2 regions of the Nonomuraea composti genome follow, and region 1 is predicted to be linked to the other one. Evidence: riboswitches for the same ligand, from Rfam matches in the RefSeq annotation. Region 1 holds a riboswitch; the other holds the start of a gene.
The links. Region 1 has a riboswitch for glycine ahead of gcvT (glycine cleavage system aminomethyltransferase GcvT). Riboswitches for the same ligand answer to the same signal wherever they lie in the genome.

Region 1 (3,394 bases):
TAGATCTCGTTCACGGACTTGGTCGACTCCACCTCGCCGACGGAGTCGCCCTGCTCGACGTTCGCGCCGACCTCGGGGAGCTGCACGTAGACGACGTCACCAAGGGAGTCGGCGGCGAACGCCGTGACGCCGACCGTCACGGTGGTGCTGTCGTCCAGCCCGGCCACCCACTCGTGCTCCTTGGTGTAGCTCAGGTCGTCAGGGATGTTGCTCACTTGTTCCTCCTGTAAAAGGGCAGCTCGACCAGGTCCATAGGTTCATGGCTGCCCCGGATGTCCACAGCCAGGCCTGAATCGGCGCCGGTGTCCACGTAGGCCATCGCGATGGGCTTTCCCAGGGTCTGGGAAGGCGCACCGCTGGTGACCTCGCCGACGACGGCGCCGTCCTTGGTGACCGGGTAACCGTGGCGCGGCACCCGGCGGGTCCGCGCGACCAGGCCGACGAGCCTGCGTCGTGGCTGGTCGTCCTTGACCGCCTCGAGCGCAGACCTGCCGACGAAGTCACCCGGCTTGTCGAATTTCACCACCCTGCCCAGCCCCGCGTCGAACGGGGTGAGCTGCGCGCTCAGCTCGTTGCCGTACAGCGGCATGCCGGCTTCGAGCCTGAGCGTGTCGCGGCTGGACAGGCCCGCGGGCTTGAGCCCGTACGGCTCCCCGGCGGCCGTGAGCGCGTGCCACAGCGGCACGGCGTCCTCGTTGGCCACGAACAGCTCGAACCCGTCCTCGCCGGTGTACCCCGTGCGGGCGATGAGCGCCCGCCGGCCGTCCACCTGGCCGGGCAGGCCGGCGTAGTACTTGAGCCCGGCGAGGTCGGCGTCGGTGAGCGTGGCGAGGATCTCCTGGGAGCGCGGGCCCTGGACGGCGATGAGCGCGTACTCCGCCGACCGGTCCGTCACGACCGTCTCGTACGGCTTGGCCCGCTCCCGCAGCTCCTGCGCGACCTTCTCGGAGTTCGAGGCGTTGGCCACGACCATGAACTCCTCGTCACCGAGCCGGTAGACGATGAGGTCGTCGAGGACGCCGCCCCGCTCGTTCACGATCATCGTGTATCTGGCGCGTCCGGGTGCGAGTGCCGACAGGTGCCCGACCAGCGCGTAGTCCAGCGCTTCGCCGGCCTGGGGGCCGGTCAGGAAGATCTCGCCCATGTGGGAGAGGTCGAACAGCCCGGCCGCCTCGCGGACGGCCCGGTGCTCCGCGGACTCGCTGCCGTACCGCAGCGGCATGAGCCATCCGGCGAAGTCGGTGAGCGTGGCGCCGAGGCTCTCGTGAACGTCTCGTAGCGGTGTCGGTCGGGACATTTGTCGCACCTCAGGACAGGAGTGGATGCCAGCATCCTCCCCCTCTGTCATCGATGCCTGAGAGCTTCACCCGACTTTTGCCGGACTTTCACCTTCGGCGAGGCCCCATGGGCCTGCTTTCCAGAGGACACCTCGTCCGCGCGGTCCTTTGCCTTGAGAGGTTCGCGGGGAGGGCTTGCTCCTTCAGGGACCCTGACCGGCTGTCAGGGCACTCTCCCGCGCGGTTTCGTCGGTGATGTCCGTCAGCCTAGTGCCGTTACGGGGCTGTTGTCGCGTTCTGGGCCGTACGGGATCCGGCGCCGTCAGCACGCCTGGACGAGCGCCTCGAACAGAGCGTGCTCCTCGGCCGCCTCGGGGTGCCACTGCACGGCCATGGTGAACGCTCCCGACGTGCTCTCCACGGCCTCGATCGTGCCGTCGGCGGCGGTGGCGGTGACGGTCAGGCCGGGGGCGAGGCGGTCCACCGCCTGGTGGTGGTAGTGCGCGACCGCCACGGGCTCCTCGCCCAGCACCTTGGCCAGGCGGGTGCCGGGGACCGGGGTGACGGGCAGGTGCCCGAAGCGGCCCGGCCCCGGGCAGTGGTCGGTGTGGCCGACCAGGTCGGGCAGGTGCTGGTGGAGGCTGCCGCCGAGGGCCACGTTGAGCACCTGGAGGCCGCGGCAGATGCCCAGGAACGGCAGCCCGGCGTCGAGGGCCGCCGCCAGCAGGGCGAACTCCGCCTCGTCCCGAAATTTCCGGACGTAGCCGCTGCGTTCGTGCGGCTCCGCGCCGTACCTCGCCGGATCGATGTCACCGCCCCCGGCCAGGATCAGCCCGTCGAGGCGGCCGGCCAGCCCGGCCGGCGAGCCGGCCGGCGGCAGCAGCACCGGCTGGCCGCCCGCGCGCACGACCTGCTCCACGTACGAGTACGGCAGCAGCGCCGCCCGGGTGTCCTGCCACACCGTGAACGAGGCGGTCTCGACGTAGGACGTGATGCCGATGACGGGGCCCACGACCGTCCTCCCTCTTAGAGCGGCGTGACGTAGGCACCGGAGATGCCGCCGTCCACCAGGAACTCGCTGGCCGTGATGAACGAGGCGTCGTCGCTGGCCAGGAACGCCACCGCGGCCGCGATCTCCGACGCCTCGGCGAAGCGGCCCACCGGAACGTGCACCAGCCGCCGCTGCGCCCGCTCGGGATCCTTGGCGAACAGCTCCCGCAGCAGCGGCGTGTTCACCGGGCCCGGGCACAGGGCGTTGACCCGGATGCCCTCCCTGGCGAACTGCACCCCCAGCTCCCGCGACATCGCCAGCACCCCGCCCTTGGAGGCGGTGTAGGAGATCTGCGAGGTCGCCGAGCCCATGACGGCCACGAACGACGCGGTGTTGATGATCGAGCCCTTGCCCTGCCGCCGCATGTACGGGATGGCGTGCTTGCAGCACAGGTAGACGCTGGTCAGGTTCACCTCCTGGACGCGGCGCCAAGCGTCGAGGCCGGTCTCCAGGATCGATTCGTCGTCGGGCGGCGAGATGCCGGCGTTGTTGAAGGCGATGTCCACGCTGCCGTAGGTGTCGTGCGCCGTCGCGAACATGCGCACGACGTCGTCCTCGCTGGTGACGTCGGCCTTGACGAACAGGCCGCCCACCTCGGCCGCGGCCTTGACGCCCGCCTCCTCGTCGATGTCCGCGCAGACCACCCTGGCGCCCTCGTCGGCGAAGCGGCGGGCCGTGGCCAGCCCGATCCCGCTGCCGGCGCCGGTGATGACCGCCACCCGATCCTGCAACCGCTGCACTGTCACTCCCAGGAGATGAAGACGTTCTTGGTCTCGGTGAACGCCGCGAGCGCGTCAGGGCCGAGCTCCCTGCCAAGGCCGGACTGCTTGAAGCCGCCGAACGGGGTCCAGTAGCGGACCGAGGAGTGGGAGTTGACCGACAGGGCTCCCGACTCGACGGCCCTGGCCACGCGCAGCGCCCGGCCGACGTCGCGGGTCCAGATGGAGCCGCTCAGCCCGTACGGGGTGTCGTTGGCGATCCGTACGGCCTGCGCCTCGTCCTCGAACCTGACGACCGACACGACCGGCCCGAAGATCTCCTCGGTGAACGCCCGGTCGGTGACCTC
Region 2 (3,394 bases), on a different contig from region 1:
GCCTGCGCGCGGTCAACATCGTCGCCCTGCGCGACGGCATCTTCTTCGCCGATCTGGTGTTCTCCAACGGCGTGGAGGTGAGCGCGCGGCCGTCCGACTCGATCGCGCTCGCCCTGCGCACCGGGGCGCGCATCTTCGCCAGCGAGGAGGTCGTCCAGGAGGCCGGGGTGATCATCCCGGACGACCAGGAGGACGAGGTGGAGAAGTTCAGGGAGTTCCTTGACACGATCACTCCCGAGGACTTCGGCAGGGCGGGGTAGGTATTTCAGTGCATTTACGCTTCACGACGCGCCGAGCCGGATCGTTGACTGTGCCTGGTCACGGTCCTACGGTGCAAGTGAAACCCGTGGTCGCCCTTTATGAACCCCCAGATCAGGCCACGGGATGAGAGAAAGCCGGAGGTCCGCGTGGCGGTCAGCAGCGGCGAGGGAAAGACGGCCGGCCAGGAAGATCCGGTGCGGCGCGAGAGCGCGCGGCAGCGTGCCGGGGAGCAGGGCCTGCTCTTCGACGAGCAGCCGACGACGCTGCCGGGCGACATCGGATACCGCGGGCCGACGGCCTGCGCCGCGGCCGGCATCACCTACAGGCAGCTCGACTACTGGGCCCGCACGGGCCTCGTGGAGCCCACCATCAGGGCGGCGCACGGGTCGGGCTCCCAGCGGCTCTACAGCTTCCGCGACATCCTGGTGCTCAAGGTCGTCAAGCGGCTCCTCGACACCGGGGTGTCGCTGCAGCAGATCCGCACGGCCGTGCAGCACCTGCGTGACCGCGGGGTCGCCGACCTCGCGCAGATCACGCTCATGAGCGACGGCGTCAGCGTCTACGAGTGCACCTCAGCCGACGAGGTGATCGACCTGCTCCAGGGCGGCCAGGGCGTGTTCGGCATCGCGCTCGGGCGGGTCTGGCGAGAGGTCGAGGGCTCCCTCGCGGAGCTGCCGGGGGAACGCGCGGCGGTCGAGGACACCGTCCCGGCCGATCACCCCGCTGACGAGCTGGCCCGCAGGCGCCGCGCCCGGCGCACCGGCTGAAACGGCTTGCGCACCGCCTGAAACGGCTTGCGCACTGCGTGAAACGGCTTCGCGCCCCGCACCACCCGGCCGAGCCCCCTCCTGAATCCGGCGCCGCCCGCCCGGCGCCCAGGGTTCCCCGTACCCCCGCTCACCTTGCACCGTCGCATCCGTGTGCCTCGAAGCCGGCTCGAGCGTGGCCGGAAGCGGGTCCAATGACCGGTTATCGGGGGCTACCGTAGTAATCTAGGACAGCAAGGCTGACGACCCCGTGCGGGAGAGTCCCCGGGCACCAGACGGTCCCGGGGCGCCGAAGGAGCAACCCTCCCCGGAATCTCTCAGGCATCCAGTACCGCTCGGGCGAGGCAACTCTGGAAAGCAGGCGCACCCGCCAGGCGCGCCTCACCGACGGTGCAAGCCCCACCGGGGGTGAAGCTCTCAGGTCGTGGCGCCGACGCAGGTGACGGGGCCGCGCTGACAGAGGGGGAGACCCGGCACTCGCCCGCGCCCTGGCGCCGGTCTCCATAAGCCTCGGGAGGCACACCCCATGACCGACCTGTCAGCTCCGCCGTTCTCGTCCAGGCACATCGGCCCGTCGGAGTCCGAGCAGCAGCGCATGCTCGAGGCCGTGGGCTTCGAATCCGTCGCGGACCTGGTCGCGGTGGCCGTGCCCGAGGCGATCAGGGCCAAGGACAAGCTCAAGCTGCCCGCCGCCATCGGCGAGGCCGAGGCCATCGCCGAGCTGCGCGCCCTGGCCGGGCGCAACCGCGTGCTCACCTCCATGATCGGCCTGGGCTACTACGACACCGTCACCCCCGGCGTCATCCGGCGCAACGTGCTGGAGAACCCGGGCTGGTACACCGCCTACACGCCGTACCAGCCGGAGATCTCGCAGGGCCGCCTGGAGGCGCTGCTGAACTTCCAGACGGTCGTCTCCGACCTCACCGGCCTGCCCGTCGCCGGCGCGTCCCTGCTGGACGAGGGCACCGCCGCCGCCGAGGCCATGACGCTCGCGCGCCGGGCCGGCAAGTCCAAGAGCGACGTGTTCGTCGTGGACGCCGACGCGCTGCCCCAGACCAAGGCCGTGCTGGCCACCCGCGCCGAGCCGCTCGGCATCACGCTCGTCGAGCACGACCTCGACGGCGACCTGCCCGAGTGCTTCGGGCTGCTCGTGCAGTACCCCGGCGCCTCCGGGCGGCTGCGCGACTTCCGCGCCGTGGCCGCCGCCGCGCACGAGGCCGGCGCGCTCGTGGTGGCCGCCGCCGACCTGCTCGCGCTGACGCTGGTCGCCGCCCCCGGCGAGCTCGGCGCCGACATCGCCGTCGGCTCCTCGCAGCGGTTCGGGGTGCCGTTCGGGTTCGGCGGGCCGCACGCCGCCTACATGTCCGTACGCGAGGGGCTGCAGCGCCAGCTCCCCGGCCGCCTGGTCGGCGTGTCCGTCGACGCCGACGGCGACCCCGCCTACCGCCTGGCCCTGCAGACCCGTGAGCAGCACATCCGCCGCGAGAAGGCCACCAGCAACATCTGCACCGCCCAGGTGCTGCTCGCCGTCATCGCGAGCATGTACGCCGTCTACCACGGCCCCGACGGGCTGCGCGGCATCGCCCACCGGGTGCACCGCTACGCCACCGCCCTGGCCGAGGGGCTGCGCGGCGCCGGCGTGGAGGTCGTGCACGGCGAGTTCTTCGACACCGTCCTCGCCCGCGTCCCCGGCAGGGCCGCCGCCGTCGTGGCCGCCGCCGCCGAGCAGGGCGTCAACCTGTGGCAGGTGGACGACGACCACGTCTCCATCGCCTGCGACGAGAAGACCGGCGCCGCCGAGGTGGCCAAGGTCTGGGCCGCGTTCGGGGTGAGCGGCGTCGAGGCCGACCCCGAGAACGCCCCCGACGCGCTGCCGTCCGCGCTGCTGCGCGAGACCCCGTACCTGACGCACCCCGTCTTCCACAGCCACCGCTCCGAGACCGCGATGCTGCGCTACCTGCGCAGGCTCCAGGACAAGGACATCGCGCTGGACCGCTCGATGATCCCGCTCGGCTCCTGCACCATGAAGCTGAACGCGACCACCGAGATGGAGCCGATCACCTGGCCGGAGTTCGCCGCGATCCACCCGTACGCGCCGGCCGAGCAGACCGAGGGCTACCGGGAGCTGATCGGCACGCTGGAGGGCTGGCTGGCCGAGGTGACCGGCTACGACGCCGTCTCCATCCAGCCGAACGCCGGCTCGCAGGGCGAGTTCGCCGGGCTGCTGGCCATCCGCGCCTACCACCGGGCCAACGGCCAGGGCGAGCGCGACGTGTGCCTCATCCCGTCCTCCGCCCACGGCACGAACGCCGCCAGCGCCGTCATGGCAGGCATGCGCGTCGTGGTCGTGGCCTGCGACGACGACG

Region 2: another riboswitch for glycine. It lies ahead of gcvP (aminomethyl-transferring glycine dehydrogenase); the one in region 1 lies ahead of gcvT (glycine cleavage system aminomethyltransferase GcvT).

The regions. Positions count from the first base shown of each region.
Region 1 is NZ_JAATEP010000015.1:133,777-137,170, forward strand. It holds gene gcvH (glycine cleavage system protein GcvH) at 1-215, opposite strand, end outside; gene gcvT (glycine cleavage system aminomethyltransferase GcvT) at 212-1,297, opposite strand; glycine riboswitch at 1,332-1,428, opposite strand; glycine riboswitch at 1,429-1,526, opposite strand; gene HCN51_RS22485 (gamma-glutamyl-gamma-aminobutyrate hydrolase family protein) at 1,600-2,289, opposite strand; gene HCN51_RS22490 (3-oxoacyl-ACP reductase) at 2,304-3,068, opposite strand; gene HCN51_RS22495 (aldehyde dehydrogenase family protein) at 3,071-3,394, opposite strand, start outside.
Region 2 is NZ_JAATEP010000016.1:41,683-45,076, forward strand. It holds gene HCN51_RS23040 (bifunctional nuclease family protein) at 1-260, shown strand, start outside; gene HCN51_RS23045 (MerR family transcriptional regulator) at 408-1,028, shown strand; glycine riboswitch at 1,272-1,372, shown strand; gene gcvP (aminomethyl-transferring glycine dehydrogenase) at 1,555-3,394, shown strand, end outside.